One region of the Paenibacillus sp. W4I10 genome, then DNA from elsewhere that is predicted to be linked to it. Evidence: riboswitches for the same ligand, from Rfam matches in the RefSeq annotation. Region 1 holds a riboswitch; the other holds the start of a gene.

Region 1 (7,774 bases):
AAGCCTTCCGGTCCATAGGTGCGAATGTAGGCATAGGCACGTACCAGAATACCGAAGTTGCCATAATACGCTTTAACCCGTCCAATGGATTGATCTCCTTCGCGGTCCAGTGCATACACGCCATCATCATTTTTGATCACCATCGGTTTAGGCAGGAACGGGATTAAACGGCTCTTCACGCCGACAGGTCCGGCGCCAGGTCCACCACCGCCATGAGGCGTACTCATCGTTTTGTGCAAGTTCAGATGCACTACGTCAAAGCCCATATCACCCGGACGAGTAATGCCCATAATGGCATTGGAGTTCGCGCCATCGTAATATAGCAAACCACCAGCCTGGTGTACGATGGATGCAATCTCCTGAATGTCTTTCTCGAACAAACCAAGTGTATTCGGGTTTGTCAGCATCAATGCTGCTGTATCCGTACCAACGGCTGCACGGAGTGCATCCAGATCGACCAGTCCGTCTGCACGGGATGGAATCGTTACAGTTTCAAACCCTGCAACGGTTGCACTTGCCGGGTTGGTACCATGCGAAGAATCGGGCACGATGACTTTGGTACGTTGTTCGCCACGACCTTCGTGGTAGGCACGAATCATCATGAGTCCAGTCCATTCTCCATGGGCACCAGCGGCGGGTTGCAAGGTCACAGCGTCCATCCCTGTCAGACCTGCAAGGTCGTTTTGCAACGTATATAACAGTTCTAGTGCACCTTGAATGCTGGATTCATGCTGGTACGGATGGATTTTGGCGAATCCATTGTAACGGGCAACATCCTCATTGATCTTCGGATTGTATTTCATCGTACAAGAGCCCAGTGGATAGAATCCGTTATCTACGCCGAAGTTGCGGCGGGACAACGCAGTATAGTGTCGAATAACATCTACCTCGAACACTTCCGGCAGTGCCGCTGCTTCCGAACGGAGCATTTCCCGGGGAATCAACGTATCGGCAGCCTGACGAGGAACGTCACATTCTGGCAAGGAATAAGCGACACGTCCAGGGCTGCTGAGTTCAAAAATCAATGATTGTTCCGAAGCAGGAGATAGGGTCTGTGCACTAAATGTTGTATCCGTCTCAGGTTGAACCGAAGTGGAGACAGAGGTACCTGTTTCCAATTGTCCTTGTACCGATGTTGTCGTTGTCGTCGTCGTTTCCTGAGTCACAGCGATCCCTCCAATGCTCGTGCGAATTCGTCAATCTCTTCCTTAGTGCGCCGTTCGGTAACAGCAATCAGCATATGTCCGGCAAGCTCCGGATAATCACGTCCGAGTTCGTAACCACCAATAAAGCCTGCATCCAGCAATTTCAACTGAAGGGCATCCAAGTCGGTTCCTTCAGGAAGTTTAATAACAAACTCATTAAATGTTGGTGCATTAAAAGTAAGGCTAACTCCAGGAATTGCAGTTAATGTATTCAGGGTGTAATGACTCTTTTGCAAATTCAGATCCGCGACATCGATCATACCCTGTTTACCCATGATGGACATATACACAGATGCGCTGAGTGCAAGCAAAGCTTGGTTGGAACAGATGTTGGATGTCGCCTTTTCGCGGCGGATATGCTGTTCACGTGCTTGCAGTGTGAGTACAAATCCACGTTTTCCGTTGCGATCCTTGGTCTGGCCTACAATTCGGCCAGGAATTCGGCGCATATGAGGCTGGGATACGGCGAAATATCCGCATGTCGGGCCGCCGAGTGAAGCGGCGATGCCAAGGGGCTGCGCATCACCTACAACGATGTCGGCACCCAGCTTGCCTGGGGCTTCCAGCAGACCCAGCGATAGCGGGTTGGCACTTACAACGAGCAGGCCCTTGTGCGCATGCACGAGGTCGGCAGCCTGCTTCACATTTTCCACGGCACCAAAGAAGTTCGGACTCTGGATCATGACAGCAGCGGTATCGTCCGATATGGCGGCTTGCAAGGCATCCCAATCAGTGACGCCATCCTTATAACCTATCTCGACAATCTCCAGACGGAGTCCGTGCGCATATGCCTGCAATACCTGACGGGCTTCCGGATGAACGGTACGGGATACGATAAGCTGTTTGCGACGAGTTGCCGCTGCGGCCAGGTTTCCTGCTTCCGCAAAGGCAGTTGCACCGTCATACATACTGGCATTGGCTACAGCCATACCGGTTAATTCACAGATGTAGGATTGAAATTCGAAAATGGCCTGTAGTTCACCTTGGCTGATCTCAGGCTGATAAGGTGTGTAGGCAGTGTAGAACTCGGAACGGGAAATGACATGATTGATGACGGAAGGAACATGATGATCATATATACCTGCGCCGAGGAAGCTGGCGTGTGTTTCGAAATTGGCATTGGCACCAGCTTGTTTGGACATGTGCCGTGTCAGCGCATATTCATCAAGTTTGGAGGATACGGGCAGCTCGCCCTGATAACGAATCTCTTTTGGAATGTCCTGAAACAGTTCCTCCAGCGTATCCACACCGATGGTTGCGAGCATGGCATTCTGATCTTGCTCAGTCATGGGAATATAACGGTGCTTGCTCATGCTTGATCAGCTCCTTGAGTAGGTGTCTTTGACGTACGTGTCCGTTTATGAAAAGGGGTCTTCACGACCTCGGCTTTGAATTTCTTCCCTCGGATCTCAATCTCAAGCGGGGTTCCCAGCGCAGCGTAGTTGCTGTCGATGAGGGCAAGCCCCAGATTACGCTTCAATGTAGGTGATTGCGTGCCTGTTGTCACTTCACCAATCTGTACGCCTTCGGCGTAAATCGGATAGTGGGGGCGAGGAATACCGCGCTCCAGCACTTCGATGCCGACCAGTTTGCGGGCAGGCCCGTCATTTTTTTGCTGTAACAAGGCTTCGTGTCCGATAAAAGGTCCGGCATTCAGTTTCACAAACATACCAACGCCAGCTTCTAGCGGAGAGATCGTTGCCGATAATTCCTGCCCATACAGAGGCAGCTTGGCTTCAAAACGTAGCGTATCCCTTGCTCCAAGTCCAGCCGGAACCAGCCCGTGCTCTTCTCCAGCCTGCAATAATCCACTCCAGATCACAGTAGCCTGGTCCGCAGGTACATATAGTTCAAAGCCATCTTCACCGGTATAACCGGTACGGGACAACAGTAATTTTACTCCGCATACTTCAGCATACGGCACAAAACGAAACGGTTCAATCGAGCTTACATCCGTATCTGTAACTTTCCCGATAATGTCTACAGCCAGTGGACCTTGCAAGGCGAGCAGCGCCGTCTGCTCCGAATCGTTGGTCATGCTTACGCCGGGGATCAGGTGCTCTTGCAGCCATGCCCAATCCTTGTCGATGTTGGAGGCGTTAACCACGAGCATATAATGCTGATCTTCCAGCTTATACACGAGCAGATCGTCCACCACACCGCCATCTGGATAACACATCAGGGTGTACTGGGCTTGACCGGGAACCAGCGTGGTCACATCATTGGTCGTCATTTGTTGCAAAAAAACTTCAGCCTGCTCACCCTGTACTGTGAATTCGCCCATATGGGATACATCGAATAGTCCAGCACGCTCACGCACCGCTTCATGTTCTTTCTGAATTCCGCTAAATTGCACCGGAAGCTCCCAGCCTCCAAAATCAATGCACCGTACGCCTTCGTATTGCTGATATAGTGGGAAGAGTGGTGTTCTAAGCAAATCGGACATCAAATCACCTCGTCATGGACCGTCAACCGGCCGGAAATATAATCGTGGATCAATGAAGCAGGGTATTTTTAAATTTTTCAGCTAGATATTTTCATCACATAAGTATGGTAAGCAGCTAGGGCAGCGCCGTTCTACATCCTGTTTTTCGTTTTTTGGGAAAAAGGAAAAGGACAGGCCAAAGAATCGGCATGCCAAGTAGCACGCTGTATTCTAAGGCTCTGTCCCTTGTACCTGAGAGTTACCCCGCCGCGATGTGCAGCAGGTTTCCCCTTGGGTGATCATAACGCCCGCACAGGGCGAATAGATGCTCTCCAGAGTTGCGTCCCGTAAAAGTCCTTTTGCCTGAGAGATTCACCTCCGCTTATCGGTGGTTTACTCCTTCGGCGTTACCTCATGTACATCCCGAATCGGGTGTCACGGGTAATCTCTCCCTTTACATTCATCCGCGGGTATATCATGGTCCAATAAACACATTTACTCCTCTCATTAAAACGTGAATCCACTACCTATGTCAAGAACGATATCATAGATATTGATTTAAAACCGAATGTTTAATATAAATTTAATGTTATTGTTCGTGTATTTATAAAGAGTACGCTTACTATTCTAATATTCACCAGTATATGAAGAAAGAGTGTAATCCGGTTACAGGATTTAGAGGTGTTCAGCAAATAAATTGTGAGGTATCTTGACATTTGAATCAAAAATATCATACGCTATATTCTGGGAAAAAGGTTAAGGTCAAAGAACGCATGCACTCATTAATGAAAAGCGAGGCGGATATCGATGAGCGAATTGAAAAGTGATTTCCTGTACAGTGAAGAGCACGAATGGGTGCAAACCGTAGGGGAGGATACTGTACGTATTGGCATTACCGAGTTCGCGCAGCATCAGCTGGGTGACATCGTGTTTGTGGAATTGCCTGACCTTGAAACCAATGTAAAAGCAGAGGACAGCATTGGAACGATCGAATCGGTCAAAACGGTTTCGGACTTGTTCTCTCCCGTCACAGGTTCAATTATTGCAGTCAATGATTCGTTGCAGGACTCACCTGAACTTGTGAACAGCTCTCCTTACGAGGAAGGTTGGATGATTGAGATCCGTGTTGAGGGAGATCTGACAGCAGCATTGTCTACATTGATGAACGCAGACGCGTATCGTAAACATACGGAAGAATAGTATCAACGAACTTGTACTTATTAACATATATTTTATAACCAAAATGAAATGAGTTTCATATTTTTTTTGACCTGTGTAAGCCGGATGCTTGCACAGGTTTTTTGTGCTTTCCAAGAATGGTTTTGAATACGAATAGAGGCAGATTGGGGATGTAAATCACCTGATTGGACCAAGCTATAGGTTAGAAAATGATTCTCGATATGACAAAAGTCATAGGCAGGAAAAGCCTTGTGTATCAATGGGTTCAGCCATTATGCATTGATTGAAACGATTACATAACCTAATGTTGTCATCATTGTTCATGACGAAAGTACGCTTTCATTTCATTGAACAGGAGAGCATTCTCGCTTAGGATTACAGCAGGGGAGAAATGATACCCCTTTCATAAGTCATAATCACTTGATCCAAGGAGGATAATACAATGAGTAATTTGGACCAATCGTCCAATTCCAAAGGTGGGCTACGGGTAGGTGTGCAGCGTTTTGGCCGATTCCTGAGTGGTATGGTCATGCCGAATATGGGAGCGTTCATCGCCTGGGGATTAATAACGGCCATGTTCATTCCAACAGGCTGGTTCCCCAACGAGACACTAGCACAGCTAGTCGATCCGATGATCAAATATTTGCTGCCACTGTTAATTGGTTACACCGGGGGTACGATGGTGCATGGTCAGCGTGGTGGTGTGGTGGGTGCCATTATGACCATCGGGGTCATCGTGGGTAGTGATATCCCGATGTTCCTCGGTGCCATGATTGCCGGACCACTGGCAGCATGGATCATCAAAAAGTTCGATAAATCCATTGAAGGTAAAATTAGAGCCGGATTTGAAATGTTGGTTAACAACTTCTCAGCCGGTATTATTGGCGGGATCTTGGGGATTATTGCTCTACTGGGCATCGGGCCTGCTGTAGAAGCGATTAGCAAAGTATTGTCCGCCGGGGTACAAGGTCTGATGAATCTGGGCTTGCTACCGCTGGTCAACCTAATTATTGAACCAGGTAAAGTATTGTTCCTGAACAATGCAATCAACCACGGGATTCTGACACCGATTGCAACAGATCAAGCAAGAGAATTAGGGCAATCCGTATTATACATGCTTGAATCGAACCCGGGTCCGGGACTTGGTATCTTGCTTGCTTACTGCTTCTTTGGACGCGGAATGGCCAAATCTTCTGCACCAGGTGCGGTTATCATTCATTTCTTCGGGGGAATTCATGAGATCTACTTCCCTTACATTCTGATGAGACCGATTCTGATTCTTGCTGCAATCGCGGGTGGCGTCGCAGGTACATTAACATTCATGCTAACCGGAGCAGGACTTGTTTCGGCACCATCACCGGGTAGTATTATCGCGTATTTCCTCTTAACACCAAAAGGTGGATACCTGCCGATGCTCGCAGGGGTGCTTGTAGCAGCAGTCGTTTCCTTCCTGGTTGCAGCAGTGTTGCTGAAAACGGGTAAACAAAAGGACGAAGATCTGGAGTCCGCATCCAGTCGGATGAAAGACATGAAGGGTCAAGGAACCGTGCCAAATGCTGGCATTACGGCTAATCATCGTGAAGCAGGCAGAGCCGCAGATATGACTCCTTCTACAGTGAAAACAGATGTGAAGAAGATTGTCTTCTCCTGTGATGCAGGTATGGGGTCGAGTGCCATGGGTGCATCCATTCTACGCAAGAAGATGAAGGCAGAGGGGATTGACGTTACTGTGACCAATACGGCGATCAGTGATATTCCGCCGGATGCAGATGTGGTGATCACACAACAAACATTAACCGATCGTGCTCGCTCCGTTGCGCCGAACGCAGAACATATATCCATCGACAACTTCCTAAAAAGCCCGGAATACGATGCGCTCGTTGAACGTCTAAAGTAATTGCCCGCATTCGTTTTCCCTGAGCCGGAGGCTGAGATATGAGTATTACCAAAAGACAACGTGAAATCGTGGAGTTTCTGCTGGAGCATCCACATGAAGTCACTGCCGGCGAAATCGCCGTTGAAGTAAAGGTCAGTACCAGAACAGTTCACCGGGAGCTGCAAATGATTGAACAATGGCTTGAACCTTTGGGCATGAGGCTGGAAAAAAAATCGGGAACCGGTATTCGAATCGATGCCAGTTCCGATGATCTGGCTGTATTGCGCCAGCAACTAGAGGGTAAAGAATATGTAGAGTTTACGCCAGAAGAGCGTAAGCTCTTCATGCTTTGCATCCTGCTGGATGAACCGGAGCCTGTAAAGTTACTCGCCTTGGCTTCGGATCTTAAAGTGACCGTATCCACCGTAACCACTGATCTGGACGATCTGGAGTCACGGATTCGTCAGGCGGGACTAAAGCTGGTTCGTAGACGTGGATATGGCGTCAAGATTAACGGAAGTGAGACGATTCATCGCACAGCCATAGCTGCACTTGCTCTGGAATTTCTGGATGAGTCCGACCTGTTCGGAAGACAACCTGAACAAGGGGGCTCCATCGTAAACCAAAAATTGCTGGATATGATCGGACATGATGATGTGCTTACGATCGAAAATGCGTTATGGCAACCAGACATCGAATGGCTGGAGAACATCCCGGAACGGCAATACATGAAGCTGCTTATTCAATTATCCGTCGCGGTTGTACGTATTCGTAAAGGCATTGGCATTGGCCGCATACCTCCCCTGGAGAACAAGGGAGATGAAGTCGCAGAGCAGGATGAGATGAAGGTTCCACCTTATATGGCATCCCGCTTGTGTGGTGTGTTATCCACCCAGCTGGGGCTGACATTCTCCCAAGATGAGCAAGCTTATTTTCATAGACTATTAGTTGAGACAGAGCAGCGAATTCACTCTTCGAGGCTGTTGCCAATAGACGACTTGATTTTACTGGACAGGGTACATTCTCTGATTGATCAGATGCAAGCTAGAACGCATTATGCCTTTCATGAGGATCGTTTACTTCGTGAAG
Region 2 (7,774 bases), 2.1 Mb from region 1:
GCTTTCCTGGACTACATCCTGAGTGACGAAATTCAACAAAACGACGTGACAGAACTTGGATACATTCCAATGTCAGGTATGAAAGTAAAACGCGATGCAGCAGGTAATGTGGTTCAATAATCTTTGAACTTGCGCATACAGCGAAAGAGGCGGACTTAGGTCCCGCCTCTTTACGCGGTTTGCTCTGAAATAATCCCATATTTTGCATTAATTCTACTATAGAAGGATGGTTGTTATGGAACAGACCGAAGGGGGAACGGTAATGAATAACAAGTTGAAACCGCGCCGGCCCTTAAAAGAGAAACATTATTGGGAAGAGTGGACGGGACGGATCTATACGTCGATTTGTGTCGTTTTCCTGATCGTTGTCATGTTTTCCATTGTTTATTTTGTAGCGTCCAAGGGACTGTCCACATTTTTCCAAAACGGAATAAGCATAAGCGAATTCCTTGGTGGAAAGACGTGGAATCCAACCGGAGAACCTGCGTTCTACGGGGCATTACCGTTCATTACAGGTTCTTTCATTACAACCTTGCTTGCAGCATTGATCGCTAGTCCACTTGGCCTGTGTGCAGCACTCTTCATGACAGAGATTGTACCGGGTAAAGGGAAAAAGATATTGCAACCGGCCATTGAGCTCTTATCTGGAATTCCGTCTGTTGTGTACGGATTTATCGGTCTGAGTGTCATCGTACCTTTGCTGCGCAGTATCTTTGGTGGAACAGGCGTCGGGATTGCAGCCGGATGTCTTGTTCTGGCGGTAATGATTCTTCCTACGGTAACAAGTATTATGGCAGATGCGTTGTCTGCTTTGCCAAAAGGATTGCGTGAATCCTCGTACGCACTGGGTGCCACTCGATGGCAAACCATCTACCGTGTCATCATTCCTACGACTTTGCCAGCTTTGTTGACAGGTGTCGTTTTGGGTATGGCTCGTGCTTTTGGTGAGGCCCTTGCTGTGCAGATGGTTATCGGTAATGCACCGCATGTTCCAACATCCTTGCTCGAATCGGCTTCAACATTAACAAGTGTAATTACACTCAGCATGGGTAACACCACGATGGGGTCTGTTCATAACAATGCACTGTGGAGTATGGCGCTTGTCCTGTTGGTGATGACATTTGTCTTCGTCATTCTGGTTCGCCTGCTTGAAAGGAGGAACCGGGTATGAAAATGAAGGCAAAGACGGTAGATAAAATTGCAACATCCGTTATCGTTGTATTGGCCCTGTTCATTGTTATTATATTGCTCGGTCTGCTTGGCTTCATCATGTATAGAGGAATTGGACATATTAGCTGGAACTTCCTGACGAGTGCACCCCAGTTGCTTAAGGGTGGCGGCGGGATTGGTCCACAGCTCTTTAACTCCGTATTCTTGCTTGTCCTGACATTGATTGTGACCATCCCACTCGGATGGGGCGGTGGAATTTACATGGCTGAATACGCCAAACCAGGCAAGATCACCAGCTTCATTCGTCTGGTCGTAGAAGTGTTGTCATCATTCCCTTCCATCGTTATCGGTTTGTTTGGTCTCTTATTGCTTGTAAATCAATTTGGTCTTGGTTTCTCCCTGATCTCGGGTGCCTTGGCTCTGGCGATCTTTAACTTGCCACTGATGGTACGGACAACGGAGCAGGCCTTCCGGGCTGTTCCGAAGGAACAGAAGGAAGCGGGTCTTGCACTTGGACTGTCCAAGTGGAAGATTATCACTTCCATTCTGCTGCCTGTGGCATTGCCGAGTTTGATTACGGGTACGATTCTGGCATCGGGCCGGATCTTTGGTGAGGCGGCAGCGTTGATGTTCACCGCAGGTATGAGTAGTCCACCACTGGACTTTACAGATTGGAATCCGACGAGTCCAAGATCACCGCTTAATCCGTTCCGTCCGGCAGAGACACTTGCTGTCCATATCTGGAAAGTGAACAGTGAAGGCATTGGGCCAGATTCCAAAGAGGTGGCAGCAGGTGCATCAGCTGTGCTTGTCATTCTCGTGCTGGCGTTCAATCTAAGTGCGCGCTGGATCGGTCGGGTTGTATTCCGCCGCATGACAGCTTCGAAATAAGGAGGAACCAACATGGCCATACCTTTTGGTACGGAACAGTTAAGCATATATTATGGACATTTTCAGGCGGTCAAGCAGATCAGTCTCACATTTCCCGAAGCGAGCGTAACGGCGCTCATCGGACCGTCTGGCTGCGGTAAATCCACGTTCCTCCGGTCGCTTAACCGAATGAACGACGAGATCGCCGGTTCCCGCACAGAGGGACATATCTGGATGGACGGTAACGATCTGAATGAGCCTGGAACCGATGTAATCAAGCTTCGCCAGAAGATTGGCATGGTGTGGCAGAAACCAAATCCTTTTCACAAGTCCATCTACAATAATATCGCGTTTGGCCCCCGCTACCGTGGTACGAAGAGTAAGAAGGCACTGGATGAGATTGTGGAAAAAAGCTTGCGCCGTGCTGCGCTCTGGGACGAAGTGAAAGACAGACTGCATGAGTCAGCTCTGTCTCTCTCAGGTGGACAACAGCAGCGTTTATGTATCGCCCGCGCCCTGTCTGTTGATCCGCAGATTCTGCTGCTCGATGAGCCTGCATCTGCACTTGACCCGGTATCCACGGGTAAAGTTGAAGAATTGATTACCGAGCTCAAGAAGGAGCTGCGGATTGTTATTGTTACCCATAACATGCAGCAGGCGGCACGCATCTCGGATTATACAGCTTATTTCTATCTGGGAAGCATGATTGAGCACGGGGATACGGAGCATATTTTCACGAACCCGGACAATCGTCTGACGCAAGAATACATTATGGGTCGTTTTGGTTAATTGGATCATGGAGTGTAACATAGAGCAGTAGACAGAGAGATTAAGAAATAATAGAGACAAAAGAAAGCACAATGCCTGGACGGTTGTTCGGGGGTTGTGCTTTTTAAATTCCATTTTGGAAGAATTTGCTGTATGCAAAGCAATCATGCTACGATATTTAGTATTAAGAGAACGTTTACATTACTTTGAAGGAGATGTTGATAATCACTACGGATCAGATGTCTTACGACCATATGGCAGCTCAGATTATACAGAACTACACTATTGAGAAACCTGTCGTTTCATATATTCGTCATAATGAGAATCTGACGTATCATGTCGTTGATGAAGCAAGCGGGCAGAAGTATCTGCTACGTATCCATCAAGCCGCATATGCAAGTATGACAGGCATTCAGCATACACCTCCTGCGCTGGAGGCAGAGATGAACCTGCTTCATGAGTTAAATGCAACGACAGCATTACGCGTACAGCATCCGGTACGCAATGTATCAGGAGATTGGGTCACGTTATGGACAAGTGAAGCAGGTAAAGAGATCTGCTGTACAGTTCTGGAGTGGATTGAGGGAAGGGACATCCAGCAGGGAGAACGCCTGACAACAGAACAGATCTATGATCTTGGGGCACAACTGCAGATGCTTCATCAATATGGGCGTGAGCAGAATCAGACAGATCAAACAAAGGTGCGGCCGGCATATGGCAACATTCATGAGAACTTGGTCATGCTAGGGCAGCTAGAGGAAAGCGTCCGACTGGGGATTTTTACAACGGAAGACTTCGATCTGCTTCGTGAGACGTTTGAGAACATTAATGAGCAGCTAGAAACATACCCGCAGCACGCAGGGACATGGGGGATCATTCATGGGGATATTACTCGCAACAATCTGCTGATAACGGATCAGGGGATGTCCATGATTGATTTTTGCCTACACGGTTATGGTTATTATCTTTTCGATGCCGGAGGGGCAGCGCTTATGTTCAATCGGGAGGAACGTGACATATTCTTATCAGCTTATACCAAACAGATCGCGCCACTGACGGATCGTGATATCCGATTAATGGAAGGATTCATGTTGATCTTTACACTGGGTTATTATGCCTTTCAGATGGCGAATGAGTCGAGACACGAATGGATGAAAGACCGTATGCCGAAGTTATGCAGCAAGTATTGCAGACCCTATGTACAGAACGAGAGTATCTTCTACGAACTGTGAATTAGGGTGTGCAGATCCGGAAGGGCTACGAACAGTGTGGTTCAAATATTATGGTTGCCTGAATACCCGAACAGTTTCGTGGACAATATCATAAATAGTAGTAAGCACATCTTTGATTGAAGGAAAATGAAATAATATGTTTAAAATATCCTTTTATCGTATTAATGTGATGAAAGCTGACAAAATATTCTGGTTTTCATCGGTTCAATCGAAAATGAAGGAAATACATCCAAAGAAATCGTTAAGTTTGTTGACACTGATCTTCCGGTCGATTAATCTTAATGAAGAAGAAATGAACGATTTCCATTACTGTTCTGACATACGCTCAGAATGGTTCCATACAGCGGATGATAACGAGCGGGAGAGACCTGGGTTAGCCGAGCAATGGCTAGTGTTCAGGCACCGAAGGAGCAAGCTGCTGCGCACCCGGCCCAGTGGTTAATCTCTCAGGTAAATGTACCATCGTTGGACGCAACTCTGGAGAGTGCGCGAATTGCGCCACCCAAGGGGTATATGATCAGTTAGTCCGGTGACTTGTCTGTAATCGCAGGCAATGCACCTTGTCGTGAGACACTGCTGATCGTGAAACTCTCAGGTATCGAGGACAGAGAGAGGGCCTGAGGCCTTCTTCTGTCCTTTTTTGATGTCATCATTCAGTAATAAAGGAACATTATGGCATGGGATCTGGATGGAAATGACGAACACAATTGGAGGGTTACAAGGTGCGATTTAAAGATGTTTTCTCAATTATTGGTCCGTCGATGACGGGGCCTTCAAGTTCACATACAGCTGGAGCAGCAAGGCTCGGAAGAATCGCTCGTCAGTGGCTAGGTTGTACGCCCGAACGTGCCCGGTTGACACTATACGGTTCATTTGCTGATACGTATCAGGGGCACGGAACAGATCTGGCACTGATCGGCGGTCTGCTGGATTATGTCACAGACGATCCGCGTATCCCGGATGCAGAGCAATACGCAGAGGAAGCGGGCATGGAGGTTGAGTTTTACACAAGTGGCCTGCCTGCTCCTCATCCGAATACGGTCAAAATTGAGTTGTGGCATGAAGGGCGTACCTGTTCCTTAATTGGTGCTTCTATTGGTGGTGGTAGTGTATCGGTGCATGCGATGAATGATTTTCGTGTTCAGATTAGTGGTGAGTTTCCGACACTCGTGCTGCGGCATGCGGACAAAGCAGGGGTGCTTGCCTCGGTAACGTCCACGATCAGTTCATCCGGGGTTAACATCGGGTATATGCAGGTGGATCGGAAAGCCCGTGATGGCGAAGCGCTTACCGCGATGGAAATGGATGGTGCGCCTAATCCTGATATGCTCAAGCGTCTAAAGGAGCTGGATCATGTACTGGACATTCGTGTCATCGATTTGAAGAGAGGAGTTGATTCGGATGCGATTTAAACATTTACACGAACTGAATACGATCTGTACAGCGGAATCCAAAACGATTGCTCAACTGATGATCGAGGAGCAGGTTCAGGAGACCAATACACCGGAAGCGGATGTTGTGAAGCAGATGTCTGAATATTATCAGGTGATGAAGGAAGCGGTACGTAAAGGGTTAACGGAAGATACCACTTCACGCAGTGGATTAACGGGTGGAGACGGTAAAAGAATGGCAGAGTACATTCGCAAGGGTGAAACTTGCTCGGGAGATGCTTCCGCACTTGCCATGGCGTATGCCCTGTGTGTATCTGAAGTAAATGCCTCCATGGGCCGGATTGTGGCAACACCAACAGCCGGTTCCTGCGGCATCATCCCCGGTGTTTTTATTAGCTCACAGGAGCGATTTGGCTGGACGGACGAACATTTGGTGAATGGGTTGTTCTGCGCGGGAGCGATCGGTTATGTTATTGCCAACAATTCATTTATCTCCGGTGCGGAAGGTGGCTGTCAGGCGGAAGTGGGTTCCGCGATCGGCATGGCTGCGGGTGCCATGGTTGAACTGCGTGGAGGTACACCGGAACAGGTCGTTCATGCCGTAGGCTTGGCGTTAAAAAATACACTGGGCCTTATCTGTGATCCGGTCGCAGGCCTCGTTGAGATTCCATGCATCGTCCGTAACGGACTGGGTGCAGTTACGGCGCTAGCTGCGGCTGATATGGCCCTGGCCGGAGTGCGTAGTGCTATTCCTTCAGATGAAGTCATCGACGTTATGCTGGAAGTAGGCAGTGCGATGCCGAGCCGTCACCGGGAGACAGCCCAGGGCGGGTTGGCCCAGACGCCAACCGGCCGCAAAATGATGCAGAAGCTGGCAAAACCGAAGGCCAAGCGTGCAGAGCCGGAGATGGAGTCGAAGACAGCGGATTCTGACACCACTACAAGTGGGGCGGACAGTGCTCAAATGGACACAGACCCTAAGGTTTAAGCTGAACTGGGACTACCGGGATATCATCAGTGACATTATGATGTATAACAGCGTTACAAAACAAGCGTCTGCGAACCTGAATCCAGGTTCTGCAGGACGCTTGTTTTATACTGTCAAATGAAGCGAAGCTGGGCTACTAATATGTGACTTCAGATGTATGTGTAATCTGATCTAATCCTTGCTCACAGACGTACTCAGTACGGCATATCCATACGCGGGCAATTCAATGGCAAGCACGCCGTCATCCTTGGCGGTACGATGGTTTCCACCAAATAGCTCGGTCCAATCCTCGTCACCAGCCTCCAGCTCGACAATAGCCGTCTCTTCGGATCGATTGAATAGAACCAGAATGCGTTCCTCCTCATTTTGCCGCTCAAATACCAGTTGACTGCCATCGGTACGAGCCTGCAGGAAACGAACAGTGCCTTCTGCACGGAGGGCAGGATGAGCATGACGCAGGGAGATCAGTTTTTGATAAAAGTCGAGCAACTCACGGTCCTGCTTCGCTTCATCCCATTCCATGCATTTCCGGCATCCCGGATCATGCTCGCCGTCCATTCCAATCTCGTCTCCGTAATAGATGCACGGAGCGCCCAAGTAACTGAACTGGAATAATGCAGCCAGCTTCATCTTGCGCTGGTCTCCTTCACACAGCGTGAGCAGTCGTGGGGTATCGTGACTGTCCAGCAAATTAAACGCCACTTCGCTGGCCTGAAGCGGATAACGGGACAACTGTCGCCCGATGGAGTTTGCGAACTGTTCGGCGTGCATTGTATTTTTCACAAAGAAAGCATTCACGGCATCGGTAAACGGATAGTTCATGGACGCATCGAACTGGTCGCCTTGCAGCCAAGAGGAAGACTCGTTCCATACTTCGCCCAGAATGTAGGCATCCGGATTAGCGGCTTTGACCACACGGCGGAAATCACGCCAGAATGCATCGTCCACTTCGTCTGCCACATCCAGCCGCCATCCGTCCGCACCCACTTCCTTGATCCAGTACTCAGCAACCTCCAGCAGATAGGCCTTAACCTCGGCATTCTCCGTATTGAGCTTTGGCATGTGCGCTTCGAATCCGAAGGTCTCATACGTAGGAATGCCGTCCTTCACGTCCAGCGGGTATTCGTGTACATGGAACCAGTCCTTGTATTTGGATTGTTCTCCGTTCTTCTGCACATCCACAAACGGCGCAAACGTCTTCCCGGAATGGTTGAACACAGCATCCAGAAGTACGCGAATTCCACGTGCATGGCACAGCTCGACCAGTCGTTTCACGGTATCTGCGTCACCAAAGTGCCGGTCTACCCGCAGGTAGTCTTCAGTATCGTATTTGTGATTGGTGGTGGCTTCAAAAA

The links. A riboswitch is a leader RNA that binds a small molecule or an ion and turns the genes downstream of it on or off. The one in region 1 is predicted to bind glycine.
Region 2: another riboswitch for glycine. It lies ahead of sdaAB (L-serine ammonia-lyase, iron-sulfur-dependent subunit beta); the one in region 1 lies ahead of gcvT (glycine cleavage system aminomethyltransferase GcvT).

Annotation. Positions count from the first base shown of each region.
Region 1 covers NZ_JAUSXX010000001.1:6,754,527-6,762,300, forward strand. The annotation lists gene gcvPB (aminomethyl-transferring glycine dehydrogenase subunit GcvPB) at 1-1,025, opposite strand, end outside; gene gcvPA (aminomethyl-transferring glycine dehydrogenase subunit GcvPA) at 1,163-2,518, opposite strand; gene gcvT (glycine cleavage system aminomethyltransferase GcvT) at 2,515-3,651, opposite strand; glycine riboswitch at 3,868-3,968, opposite strand; glycine riboswitch at 3,972-4,094, opposite strand; gene gcvH (glycine cleavage system protein GcvH) at 4,438-4,830, shown strand; gene QF049_RS30340 (PTS mannitol transporter subunit IIBC) at 5,252-6,706, shown strand; gene QF049_RS30345 (BglG family transcription antiterminator) at 6,745-7,774, shown strand, end outside.
Region 2 covers NZ_JAUSXX010000001.1:4,675,065-4,682,838, reverse strand. The annotation lists gene QF049_RS20955 (phosphate ABC transporter substrate-binding protein) at 1-120, shown strand, start outside; gene pstC (phosphate ABC transporter permease subunit PstC) at 236-1,171, shown strand; gene pstA (phosphate ABC transporter permease PstA) at 1,174-2,061, shown strand; gene pstB (phosphate ABC transporter ATP-binding protein PstB) at 2,074-2,829, shown strand; gene QF049_RS20935 (phosphotransferase enzyme family protein) at 3,024-4,040, shown strand; glycine riboswitch at 4,389-4,511, shown strand; glycine riboswitch at 4,516-4,650, shown strand; gene sdaAB (L-serine ammonia-lyase, iron-sulfur-dependent subunit beta) at 4,763-5,452, shown strand; gene sdaAA (L-serine ammonia-lyase, iron-sulfur-dependent, subunit alpha) at 5,442-6,419, shown strand; gene QF049_RS20920 (alpha-glycosidase) at 6,591-7,774, opposite strand, start outside.